One region of the Mesorhizobium sp. M0923 genome, then DNA from elsewhere that is predicted to be linked to it. Evidence: predicted binding sites of a transcription regulator. Region 1 holds the regulator's gene; the other holds the start of a gene.
What was found. Region 1 encodes LexA, which represses DNA repair genes until DNA is damaged. Its sites were predicted from a motif close to TGTTCNNNNTGTGTTCNG; they were not measured.
Positions count from the first base shown of each region.

Region 2: the regulator LexA is predicted to act here: its motif matches at 3,467-3,484, upstream of parE (DNA topoisomerase IV subunit B).

Region 1 covers NZ_JAMYNW010000001.1:501,195-507,375, forward strand. Annotated here, with positions in the region: gene NKH89_RS02415 (ComEC/Rec2 family competence protein) at 1-2,365, shown strand, start outside; gene lexA (transcriptional repressor LexA) at 2,359-3,090, opposite strand; gene kynU (kynureninase) at 3,562-4,809, shown strand; gene NKH89_RS02430 (hormone-sensitive lipase) at 4,905-5,735, shown strand; gene NKH89_RS02435 (molybdopterin molybdotransferase MoeA) at 5,743-6,181, opposite strand, start outside.
Region 2 covers NZ_JAMYNW010000001.1:295,719-301,899, forward strand. Annotated here, with positions in the region: gene NKH89_RS01430 (DUF2336 domain-containing protein) at 48-1,169, shown strand; gene parE (DNA topoisomerase IV subunit B) at 1,348-3,396, opposite strand; gene NKH89_RS01440 (GGDEF domain-containing protein) at 3,670-4,839, shown strand; gene gcvP (aminomethyl-transferring glycine dehydrogenase) at 4,911-6,181, opposite strand, start outside.

The DNA.
Region 1 (6,181 bases):
GGCATTGCTGCCGGTTCCACGCTTTGATGCCCCGTCGCTGCCGGCGAGCGACCCAGCAACGGTTCTCGTGCCCGCGGCCGAGCCCATCGTGCGCCTACGCCGGCGTTTCCGCCTCCCGTCACCGTCCCGTATCCGCAACGGCGTAACCTCGGCGGTCGGCCTGGAGCTCGACCGTGGGGTCGCCTTCCTGCTGGTGCCGGTGTTCCTCGCATGCGGGGTGATCGTATATTTTGCGCTGGCGGTGGAGCCGGCCTTTCCACAGCCGATCGCAATCGTCGCCTTGGCAGCCCTCTGTGCCGTCGCCTCGCGGTCGTGGCCCAGAACCCGCCTGTGCTTCATGGCGGCGTTGCTCTGCGCGCTTGGCGTGCTTGCCGCCAAGGTCGAGACCTGGCGTGTCGGAACGCATATGCTCGGTTCCGAAATCTCAACGCGCCTCACGGGTCGCGTCGTATCGTTCGAGCCCATGGCGAGCGGCCGCATCAGGCTGACGATCGATGTGATCTCAACCGCCAGGCCGACACTGCGCTACATGCCGGAACGGGTCCGCGTTTCGGCGATGAAAATACCGGCTGAGCTGACCGCCGGTTCCGAGATCGCCGGCTATGTGCGGCTGCTGCCGCCGACCGGGCCGGTGCGGCCCGACAGCTATGATTTCTCCTTCGACAGCTATTTCGCCGGTATCGGCGGCAGCGGCTTTTTTCTCGGCAATCCGAAAGTCGTGTCGTCGGGCAGCATGCCGCTTGCCGCGCGGCTTTCTTCCTCGATCGAAGACGCGCGCGAATCCATCGCCGACCATATCCGCAGCCGCATCGGCGGCGCCGAGGGCGAGATTGCTGCTGCGCTGATCGTCGGCGTGCGCGCCGGCATTCCCGAGGAGATCAACGAAGCGATGCGGCGTACAGGCATCTATCACATCATCTCCATCTCGGGGCTGCATATGGCGTTGGTCGCCGGCACCATCATGGCGCTGCTACGCGGCACCTTTGCGTTGTTTCCCGATTTCTCATCGCGACGGCCGGTCAAGAAATATGCCGCGGCCGCCGCGCTTTTTTCGATTGCGGCCTACCTCGTCTTTTCCGGCATTGTGGTGGCGGCCGAACGCAGCTTCATCATGCTGGCGGTGATGCTTATCGCCGTGCTGTTCGACCGGGCCGCGCTCACCATGCGCAACCTGGCGATCTCGGCCATCGCGGTCATTCTGGTGTCGCCGCACGAGGTGGTCGGTCCGAGCTTCCAGATGTCCTTCGCCGCGACGGCGGCCCTTGTCGGCGCCTATGCAGGCTGGTCCGATTACCGCGCCGGCGGGGCCACCACGCCGCCGCCCCGGCGGTCGCCGCTACGCTTTGCCACTAGAAAGGTACTGCTGGGCATGGGCGGCCTAGCGATGACCTCGATCATTGCAGGGAGCGCCACGGCGCTTTTCGCCATATGGCATTTCCAGCGCGTGGCGCCGCTCAGCCTGTTCGCCAATCTGGCCATCATGCCTATCATCTCACTGGTCGTCATGCCCTTCGCCGTCCTCAGTGCGCTGGCGATGCCGTTCGGCGCGGATGGGCCTTTCCTCTACGTGATGGGCAAGGGGCTGACGGCGATGATCGCCCTGTCCGGGTGGATCTCCGAGCGCTCGCCGATCGATGCGGTCGGGCTGATTTCGCTGAGATCTGTCCTTTTGGTGACGATCGCCCTCGTCATTGCCAGCATGGCGACGACCTGGTTGCGGCTCGTGGCCCTTCCTTTTGCGCTCGCCGGCTTGCTAACGACAACGCAGACGCGCGTACCCGATGTATTGATCTCGGAGGACGCACGGCTCGTCGCGCTGCCGATCGGCAGCGGTGAACTCGCGGTCAACCGGGCACGCCCGAATGAGTTCACCATCGACAACTGGAAACGCGCGCTCACATCAGAGGCTATCGTCGCGCCGGAAACACCTGGAAAGAACGATCCGCAATTCGACATTGCCGATCCGGCCGACTTACCGCCGGGCATGCCGTTCATTTGCACGGACGGTCTCTGCCTTGCCAGGCATCCATCCGGCGCGATCATCGCGCTAGCCAATGACCGCGATACTGCACGGCCAGCCTGCGCCTTTGCCAGCTTGATCGTCATCGACGACGCCACCGCCCATAATCCCTGCTACTACGACCGGCTGGTCCTCGTCGTCACCAAACGGCAACTGGCGCGCGCGGGAAGTGCGGCCGTCTATTTCGATCCACAAGCGGCAACACGCGCCGAAATCCGCTTCGCCGTCGAAAAATCATACCGGCCCTGGCACGTGCAGCGGAAATTTTCCCGCGCGGCGCGGGGCATGCCGCCATACCGCAGAGCCGACAAGCCAAAAGCCGGCGCCAAGGGCGCAGCTCAGTAGCGGCGGATCAGCCCAACGAGCTTGCCCTGCACCTTGACCCTGTCTGGTCCGAAGATGCGCGTCTCGTAGGCCGGATTGGCGGCTTCCAGGGCGATCGAGGCGCCCTTGCGGCGGAACCGCTTCAGCGTCGCTTCTTCCTCGTCGACCAGTGCCACCACGATCTCACCGGGGCTCGCCGTATCGGCATTGCGGATGATCACCGTGTCGCCGTCGAAAATGCCAGCCTCGATCATCGAATCGCCTTTGACCTCCAGCGCATAATGCTCGCCGCCCATGATCATGTCCGGCGGCACCGAGATCGAATGCGTCTGGTGCTGGATGGCATCGATCGGCACACCGGCGGCGATGCGGCCCATCACCGGGATCGACACGGCGGCGACGACATCGTCGTCATTGCCGGCTGCAGGCATGCGCGACGATGTCGGCTTGCCCTGCCGAGGACCTTGCCCAAGACTGCCCTGGATGACGCTCGGCGAGAACTTGCGTGCCGCATTGAGGCCGGGGGCGATCGAATCGGGCAGGCGCAGCACCTCCAGTGCACGGGCCCGGTTGGGCAAACGGCGAATGAAGCCGCGCTCCTCCAGCGCCGTAATCAGCCGGTGGATTCCCGATTTGGAAGCCAGGTCGAGCGCTTCCTTCATCTCGTCGAAGGAGGGCGGGATACCGCTTTCCTTCAGCCTTTCGTGGATGAACATAAGCAGTTCGTGTTGTTTGCGTGTCAGCATAGCGACCCCCAACAGAATCAGAAAAACAAACCCAGAACAAACACTATCTGTTCCAGTTGTGTTCCGCAACTGTTTAAAGTTTAATGAATGTGTTAGGGCTCGGGAAACGATACCACTCACCAAACCGGAACGCTGCATTTTCACCGCCGCGGGCGTCATCGCCTTGATTCTGCTTTCGTTTGCGGCCTCTGGGTTCCCAGAAGGCGGCACTGGTATCGGCCGTCAGCCGGCAAAGGGCACGGAATTGAAGCCGTATCGACTGTGCGGTTTGGTCAATGCACCGTGAACGAAACGAACTCAAAACGCCAACCTTGGGTTGGCTTGGCTCCTGGTTTCCACCGCGTGGTCAGGCAACTTGTCGCCGGTGGAGCCTTGCTGCGCGATACCAGGTAATGGAGAACCGCTCGTGACCGATGGATGCCGTCGATGCGTGTCCGGCGTTGCGGTGAATCTTGGGGGAGCAGACAAATCATGACAGGAATTCGCGATCTCGTTGCCATAAGGGCGATGGATGCTGCAGATCCGCTGCGCGCGATGCGCGACCGCTTTGTGCTGCCGCAAGGAGTGATCTATCTCGACGGCAATTCGCTAGGGGCCGCTTCGCGTGCCGCTTTCGATGAATTGAGCAAGGCAGCGACCGAAGAATGGGCGCATGATCTCATCCGCGCCTGGAACACGGCCGGCTGGTTCAACATGCCGCTCGAACTCGGCGACCAGCTCGGGCGCCTGATCGGTGCCGCGGCCGGCCAGACGGTGGTCTGCGACACGACATCGGTCAACATCTACAAGCTGCTGCACGCCGCCATGGCCATGCGGCCGGAGCGGCAGGTCATCGTCGCCGAGGGCGACAGTTTTCCGACAGACCTCTACATGGCTGAGGGTGTGGTTTCGACGCGAAAAGATACGCTGCTGCGCCTCTCGGGGGTCGACGCGCCGAGCATCGAAGAGCTGATCGACGAACGCACCGCCGTGGTGCTGGTCAACCACGTCAACTACAAGTCGGGCGAACTGCGCGACATGCCGGCGCTGACGCGCAGGGCCCAGGAAGCCGGGGCGATGATCGTCTGGGATCTCTGCCACACCGCCGGTGCGATGCCAGTCGAGCTCGACACGGCAAACGCCGATTTTGCCGTTGGCTGCACCTACAAATATCTGAATGGCGGACCGGGCGCGCCTGCCTTCATCTATGCGGCTGAGCGGCATCTTGCCGACATCCAGCAGCCGCTCACCGGCTGGTGGGGCCATGCACGGCCCTTCGCCTTCGAGCCAGGCTATGCGGCCGGCACCGGCATCCGCCGGTTTCTGTGCGGCACCCAGCCGGTCCTGTCGATGCGCACGCTGAAGGGCGCGCTCGACATCTGGAACGATGTCGACATGACGGCGGTGCGCAAGAAGAGCATCGCGCTGGCTGATCTGTTCATCGAGCTCGTCGAGGCAAAGTGCGGCACTTACGGGCTAACGCTCGAAAGCACGCGCGACGGGGAAAAACGCGGCAGCCAGATTTCATTCATGCACGAGCATGGCTACCAGATCATGCGCGCGCTGATCGAACGTGGCGTGATCGGCGATTTTCGCGCGCCATCGACCATGCGCTTCGGCTTCACCCCGCTCTATGTCGGCTATGCCGATGTCTGGCAGGCCGTCGAAGTGCTTGAGGACATCCTGCGCACCGGTGCGTGGAAGGATGCGCGCTTCGCCATCAAGGCGGCTGTCACTTGAGATTGATGCGAGAGCTGGAATCGTGAGGCTGGCGACGACGCGCCGCGCGATGCTCACGCTCGTTGCAAGGCCATATTGCCAGGGGAGGGCGCAGGGTGTTCGAACGTCACATTGCCGATTGGGACAACGCCTATGCCAACGGCGCCAACATAGCCGGCAGCGATCGCTGGCCGGCGGCCTGGGTCGAGCCCGCGCGGGTTTTTCGCGACGTGCTTTCGACCGAGGGCCGGGCGCGGCTCGACATGGCCTATGGCCATGGCCCACGCAACCGGCTCGATCTTTTCCTGCCGGCCACCAAGCCCAAGGGGCTCGTGGTGTTCGTCCATGGCGGCTACTGGATGGCATTCGACAAGAGTTTCTGGTCGCATCTTGCCGCTGGCGCTGTTGATCGCGGCTATGCCGTGGCGATGCCGTCCTACACGCTCTGTCCGCAGATGCGCATTGGCGGCATCGTCAAGGAAGTCGGCGCGGCGATCGGCAAGGCGGCGGGGATGGTCGCAGGGCCGCTGATGCTGACCGGACACTCGGCCGGTGGCCATCTTGTTAGCCGGATGGTTACGACGACGACGCCGCTGGCGCCCGAAATTGTCCGGCGCATTCGCCATGTCGTATCGATCTCGGGTGTGCACGATTTGCGCCCGATCATGCGCACCGGCATGAACGAGACGCTGGCGATCGATGAGGCCGAGGCGCAGGCCGAAAGCCCGGTGCTGCTGCGCCCGATGGACAAGGCCCGCCTGACCTGCTGGGCCGGCGGCGGCGAGCGCGCCGAATTCCTGCGCCAGAGCGCGTTGCTGGCCAATATCTGGATCGGCCTGGGTGCCGCGACCAGTTCGGTGGTCGAGCCTGACCGGCATCATTTCAACATCATCGACGGTTTGGCCGATCCAGACCATCCGCTGACCCGGACCTTGATCTCGGAGTGAGGCAGGTTCAGCGTAGCATCAGCACGTCGCAGGCGGCGCCCGCCGCCGCGGCGGGCGTGAACGGCGCACGGACGATCAGCCCGTTGGCATCGGCCAGCATTTTCAGCATCGAGGAGTCCTGGATGCCGAACGGCGTCGCCACGAGCGTACCGGCGTCGTCTGTGACAACAGCCCGCACATAATCTTGCCTGAGATCGTTGGCCGGCATGGCAGCGCCGAGCCGTGCCTCACGCATATCCTGCTGAAAGGCGCGGCCGCCGAGCCGCGCCAGCAGCGGCTTCAGGAAGAGCTGGGTGCAGACCAGGCTCGCCACCGGATTGCCGGGCAAGCCGATGCAGCGAATGTCGCCCAGCCGCCCGAACATCAGCGGCTTGCCCGGCCGCATGGCGATCTTCCAGAAATCGAGAGTCATGCCTTGCCCGGTCAGCACGTCATGGACGAAATCG
Region 2 (6,181 bases), 210 kb from region 1:
CTCGACAGGCGCCAGAAGCGTTCTGGCAAAGGGCGTAAGCAGGCGACATGGTCGTTTCGCATTTCCTGAAATGGATCCACACGGCAAAGGTGTCGGAGCGTGCTGCGGCGGCAAGCGCGCTGGCTCGCGCCTATGTCGACTCGGACCTGCCTTTCGAGGACCGCTGCGCTGCCGAGGCGGCGCTGACGTTGCTGCTCGATGACGCATCGTCGAAGGTGCGGCTGGCGATCGCCGACGCGCTTTCCATGAGCCATCATGCGCCGCCGCAGATCGTCAGCGCGCTGGCTTCGGACCAGCCCGAGGTGGCCGCTTTGGTACTGGCGCGCTCGCCGCTGCTTACCGATTCCGACCTGATTGATCGGGTTGCCGGCGGCCAGAAAGCGACGCAGAAGGTGATCGCCGACCGGCCGCGCGTCTCGATGTCGGTTGCGGCGGCGATCGCCGAGGTCGGTGAGCCGGAAGCCTGCACCACGCTGCTCGCCAATAGCGGCGCCGACATCGCATCCGTCAGCTTTCGCCGCATGGCCGAGCGTCACGGCCATCTGCCTCTGGTGCGCGAGGCGCTGATCGCCGACATCCGGCTGCCCGCCGACTGCCGGCATATGCTGCTGGTCAAGCTAGGGGAGATGCTCAAGGGGTCGCCATTGGTGCTGGCGCTGATGGGCGCCGCCAGGGCCGAGCGCATCACGCGCGATGCTTGCGTCAAGGCTTCGGTGACACTGATCGAAGGCACGCGGGCGGAGGAACATACCGCACTTGTCGAACATCTGCGCCTGCGCGGCGACCTGACCGCAAGCTTCGTCATCCGCACCATCGCGCACGGCAAGGTCGACTTCTTTGGTTCGGCGCTGGTCGCGCTCAGCCAGCAGCCCGAGCAACGGGTGAGGGCGCTGCTGGCCAGCGGGCATGACATAGCGTTGCAGGCACTGTTCCGCAGCGCCGGGCTTGCCGCCGCCACCCACGCCATCATCCTGCGCGCGCTGAAGGTCTGGCGTGAGGTCGCCAATGGCAAACGCCTCGCCGGCGTCCAGGAAGTCAGCTGGCTGATGCTGAAGGAATTGGGCGGACAGTCCGCCGAAGGCGATCTCGCCAGGCTGGTCAAATCGATCCATCTCGATGCGCTGCGCGAGAACGCACGCGGGCACGCGCTGGCGATCGCGGCTGCTTAAAGCAATTCCAGGAAAAGCGTGAAACGGTTTTCCGACTTGCGTCAAAAAATAAAAAACTGAGCGGTTCGGCGTTTCCGTGAAACGCTGAACCGTTCCAGGCGTCATCCTTCGCGAAAAATCCGGAAAAGTCTTGCGCACAGTGACAGCCGCCGTCCGCGGCTCGCCTAGCAGAAGACGCTCAGATATCCAGCACTTCCGTCGCGGCGAATTCCGCGCGTTCCTGGATGAAGCGGAAGCGGGCCTCGGGCTTGGTGCCCATCAATGCGTCGACCGCATCCTTGGTCGCCGCCTCGGCGTCGATGACGTCCACCCTGAGCAGCGTGCGCTTTCTCGGGTCCATGGTGGTTTCTTTGAGCTGGGCGGCCATCATTTCGCCCAGCCCCTTGAAGCGGCCGATTTCGACTTTGCCGCGCCCGGTGAATTCGGTGCGCAGAAGTTCGTCCTTGTGCGCATCGTCGCGGGCATAGGCGACCTTGCCGCCTTGCCGGATCGAGTAGAGCGGCGGCACCGCCAGATAGAGATGGCCGCCGCGGACCAGGCTCGGCATCTCCTGGTAGAAGAAGGTGATCAGCAGCGAAGCGATATGGGCGCCATCGACGTCGGCGTCGGTCATGATGATGACCCGGTCGTAACGCAGGTCCTCGTCGCGGTATCTCGAGCGCGTGCCGCAGCCCAAGGCCTGGATCAGGTCGGATATCTGCTGGTTGCCGGCCAGCTTGTCGTTACCGGCGCTGGCGACGTTGAGGATCTTGCCGCGGAGCGGCAGCACCGCCTGGCTGGCGCGGTCGCGCGCCTGCTTTGCCGAACCGCCAGCCGAATCGCCCTCGACGATGAACAGCTCGGCGCCGGCCGCTGCATTCTGCGTGCAATCGGCGAGCTTGCCGGGCAGGCGCAGCCTGCGCACGGCGCTCTTGCGCGACACTTCCTTTTCCTGGCGGCGGCGCACCCGCTCGTCGGCACGCGCGATCACCCATTCGAGCAGTTTCGAAGCTTCCTGCGGATTGTCGGCCAGCCAATGGTCGAACGGGTCGCGGATGGCGCTTTCGACGATGCGGATCGCCTCGATCGTCGCCAGCCTGTCCTTGGTCTGGCCGACGAATTCCGGTTCGCGGATGAACACCGACAGCATGCCCACCGCCGAGATCATCACATCCTCGGATGTGACGATCGAAGCGCGCTTGTTGCCGACCAGGTCGGCATAAGCGCGCAAGCCGCGCGTCAGAACGTTGCGGAAGCCGGCCTCGTGCGTGCCGCCTTCAGCTGTCGGAATGGTGTTGCAATAGGAATTTATAAAACCGTCGCCGCCGAACCAGGTCACCGCCCATTCGAGCGAGCCGTGACCGCCCTGCTTCTCGCTCTTGCCGGCGAACATTTCACGGGTCACCTGGAATTCGTCGCCGAGCGAGGCTTTCAGATAGTCCTTGAGGCCGCCCGGAAAATGGAATTCTGCCTTGGCCGGCGTCGTGTCCTTTTCCTTGATCAGCGAGGGATCGCAGGTCCAGCGGATTTCGACACCGCCGAACAGATAGGCTTTTGACCGCGCCATGCGGTAGAGCCGCGCCGGCTCGAACGCAGCACCCTTGCCGAAAATCTGCTCGTCTGGATGGAAGCGGATCTTCGTGCCGCGCCGGTTGTGCACCTCGCCGAGCTGCTCCAGGCCGGTCACCGGAACGCCTCGCGAGAAGCGCTGGCGATAGAGCTTGCGCCCAATCGCAACCTCGACCTCGAGATGGTCGGACAGCGCGTTGACCACGGAAACGCCGACACCGTGCAGGCCTCCCGAGGTCTCGTAGACCTTGCTGTCGAACTTGCCGCCTGAATGCAGCGTGGTCATGATGAGTTCGAGCGCCGGCTTCTTGAATTTCGGGTGCGGATCGACCGGAATGCCGCGGCCGTTGTCGGTTACAGACAGGTATCCGTCGGCGGAAAGCTCGACATCGATGAAGGTAGCATGGCCGGCGACCGCCTCGTCCATCGAATTGTCGATGACCTCGGCGAACAGATGGTGCATCGCCTTGTCGTCGGTGCCGCCAATGTACATGCCCGGGCGGCGGCGCACCGGCTCCAGCCCCTCCAGCACCTCGATATCGGCGGCACTATAGCTCTCGCTGGCATCGCGGGGCGCCGGCCGCTTCGCCGCCTGCACCAGCGGGTCGGCCGGGCGCGCGGCGCGAGCCGGTTGCGGCTGCTTGCCCAAATTGCCGAAAAGATCGTTATTGTCGTCCATGCCGGTCCTGGATTCCGATGCTGCGAATCACCACCCGATACTGCCACGCTTTTTGCGGGCAGGCGACGGAGGTTCCTGTTACGTTCGAGGATAGAGCCTCTTACTGCAAAACCATTCGACAACCAAGCGGCGGAAATGGGGTCGAAGCTTGGAGCATCGACGCTTTGTAAACCTTGTCCGAAGGTTACGCCGCAAGATTGGCTGAAAAACGATATCCGCGGACTGTCGCTGACCTAGAATGCAGCGAAACCCTCAAGAGGCTGTCGCTTAAGCATGTTGGATTACAGTTCGCTCCTGCTCGCAGCGGCGCTGTCGGGCACGTGCCTCAGCATCACCATGTTTGCGATCTGGTTCACCGCGCCACAGGCACGCTTTGTGCTGACGGTGGCGTGCGGCATTCTCGTGCTCGTCGCCCATGTGGTCTTGTTTTGGCATTACACAAGAGATCCAAGCCCCTGGCTTTGCCAGATCGTGCTTGCTCTTCTCAGCCTCGGCTTCCTGATTATCTGCCTGTCGGCCATGCAATATCTCAGCATGCGCGACTATAGGCGCGCCATCTTGCCGACCTTGGCTGCGATGGCTGTTTGCGCGGGCGCGACGTATCTCGGGTTTGATGGTGTCGGCTTCATTGTCACCTACGCGACGGTAACGGCGCTACTCTCGCTTATCGGGGCGATGTTCTGGATTGAGGGTGGTCATGATCGCCGGATATTGCTGGTCGTATCGTTCCTGAGCGGCGTCTGTGCGCTGTCGTTCGGACTTTGCGGCGCGGTCCTGCTGGTCAAGGGCCAGTGGGTGCTCGGCGTAGCACCGGACAATTGGGCCGAGCGGGTGAATTCCGTCGTAGCCGTCGCCTGCATGACCGGGCTTGGCGCATTAACGCTCTCCCTGCACCATTTGCAGGCGCAGATCGAATTGAAGGCCGAGACGATGACCGATCCATTGACCGGGCTGATGAACCGGCGGGCGTTAACGGCACTCTACGGCGAGCGGGTCTTCGGTCCGTTTATGTCCGTCGCCATGTTCGACCTCGACCATTTCAAAAGGACGAACGACGTATTCGGTCATCCGGTCGGCGACCAGGTCCTGCGCCGCTTTGCCGCCGTCATCAGGAAATACGCCAGAACCGGCGTCGACGCCTTCCGGCTGGGCGGCGAGGAATTCGTGCTCGTCATGTCGCGGATGACGGAAGAAAAGGCCTATGACATTGCGAGCAAGATCAGCGTCGCCTTCGGTACGGAAGTCGTGGCCACCCAGCTTGGTCCGTTGCGAAGCACAGTCAGCGGCGGCATCGGCTTTGGTGGGACGAGCGGCACCGGTCTCGATGATGTGCTGGCCGAAGCCGACGCCGCGCTCTATGCGGCAAAGCGCGCCGGGCGAAATCGCGTCATCGCCCGGGACAGGGCGAGCAAGGCCGACGGGCCGGCCTTGCGTTCTGCCTGATTGAGGCTTCTATCTTCTTGTTAGACCATGATCTTGTCCGAAAACCGGATTCCACTCTTCGGGATCATGGTCTACTCCGCCGCACCCAGATATTCCGACAGCGGCGGGCAGGAGCAGACCAGGTTGCGGTCGCCAGCGACGTTGTCGATGCGTGACACCGGTGGCCAGTATTTTGCCGCCGTATCGGCATCGCCGGCGGGGTAGGCCGCTTCCAGGCGCGAATAGGGATGGGTCCACTGGCCGGCCAACGCCTCGGCGGCGGTATGTGGCGCATTGACCAGAGGATTGTCGGCCAAGGGCCATTCGCCCTTCGCCACCTTGGCTGCCTCGCCGGCTATGGCGATCATGGCTTCGCAGAAACGATCCAGCTCGCGCTTGGGCTCGGATTCGGTCGGCTCGACCATCAGCGTGCCGGCCACCGGGAACGACATGGTCGGCGCGTGGAAGCCATAGTCGATCAGCCGCTTGGCGATATCGTCGACGCTGATGCCGGCGCTGTCCTTGAGCACGCGGGTGTCGAGGATGCATTCATGCGCAACGCGTCCGTTGCGCCCCTTGTAAAGCAGGGGGAAATGCTCGCCAAGCCGCGTCGCCACGTAGTTGGCGGAGATGATCGCCGTCTCGGTCGCCTGCTTCAGGCCGGAAGCGCCCATCATGCGGATATACATCCAGGTGATCGGCAGGATCGAGGCGCTGCCGAACGGTGCCGCCGCCACGGCATGGGCCGAGCCTTCGGTGACGTGTCCGGGCAGATATGGCTTCAGATGCGCCTTGACGCCGATCGGGCCGACGCCGGGGCCGCCGCCGCCATGTGGAATGCAGAAGGTCTTGTGCAGGTTCATGTGGCAGACATCGGCACCGATATCGCCGGGACGGGCGAGGCCGACCAGAGCGTTGAGATTGGCGCCGTCGAAATAGACCTGGCCGCCATGGCTGTGGACGAGCGCACAGAGGTCGCGGGCGCCTTCCTCGAAAACACCATGCGTCGAAGGATAGGTGAACATCAGCGCCGCGAGGTCTTTTGCATGCTCGGCCGCCTTGGCCTGCAAGTCTTCCATGTCGATATTGCCGTCCTCGGTGCAGCGCACGACGACGACACTCATGCCGGCCATGGCCGCACTTGCCGGATTGGTGCCATGCGCCGAGGACGGGATCAGGCAGACGGTGCGATGGCCTTCGCCACGCGACAAATGATAGCCGCGAATGGCGAGCAGCCCTGCATATTCGCCCTGGCTGCCGGCATTGGGCTGCAGGGTCACCGCGTCGAAGCCGGTGATCTCCGCCAGCCAGCCTTCCAGCTCGTCGATCATGGCGCGATAGCCTACCGAATGGCTCGCCGGGG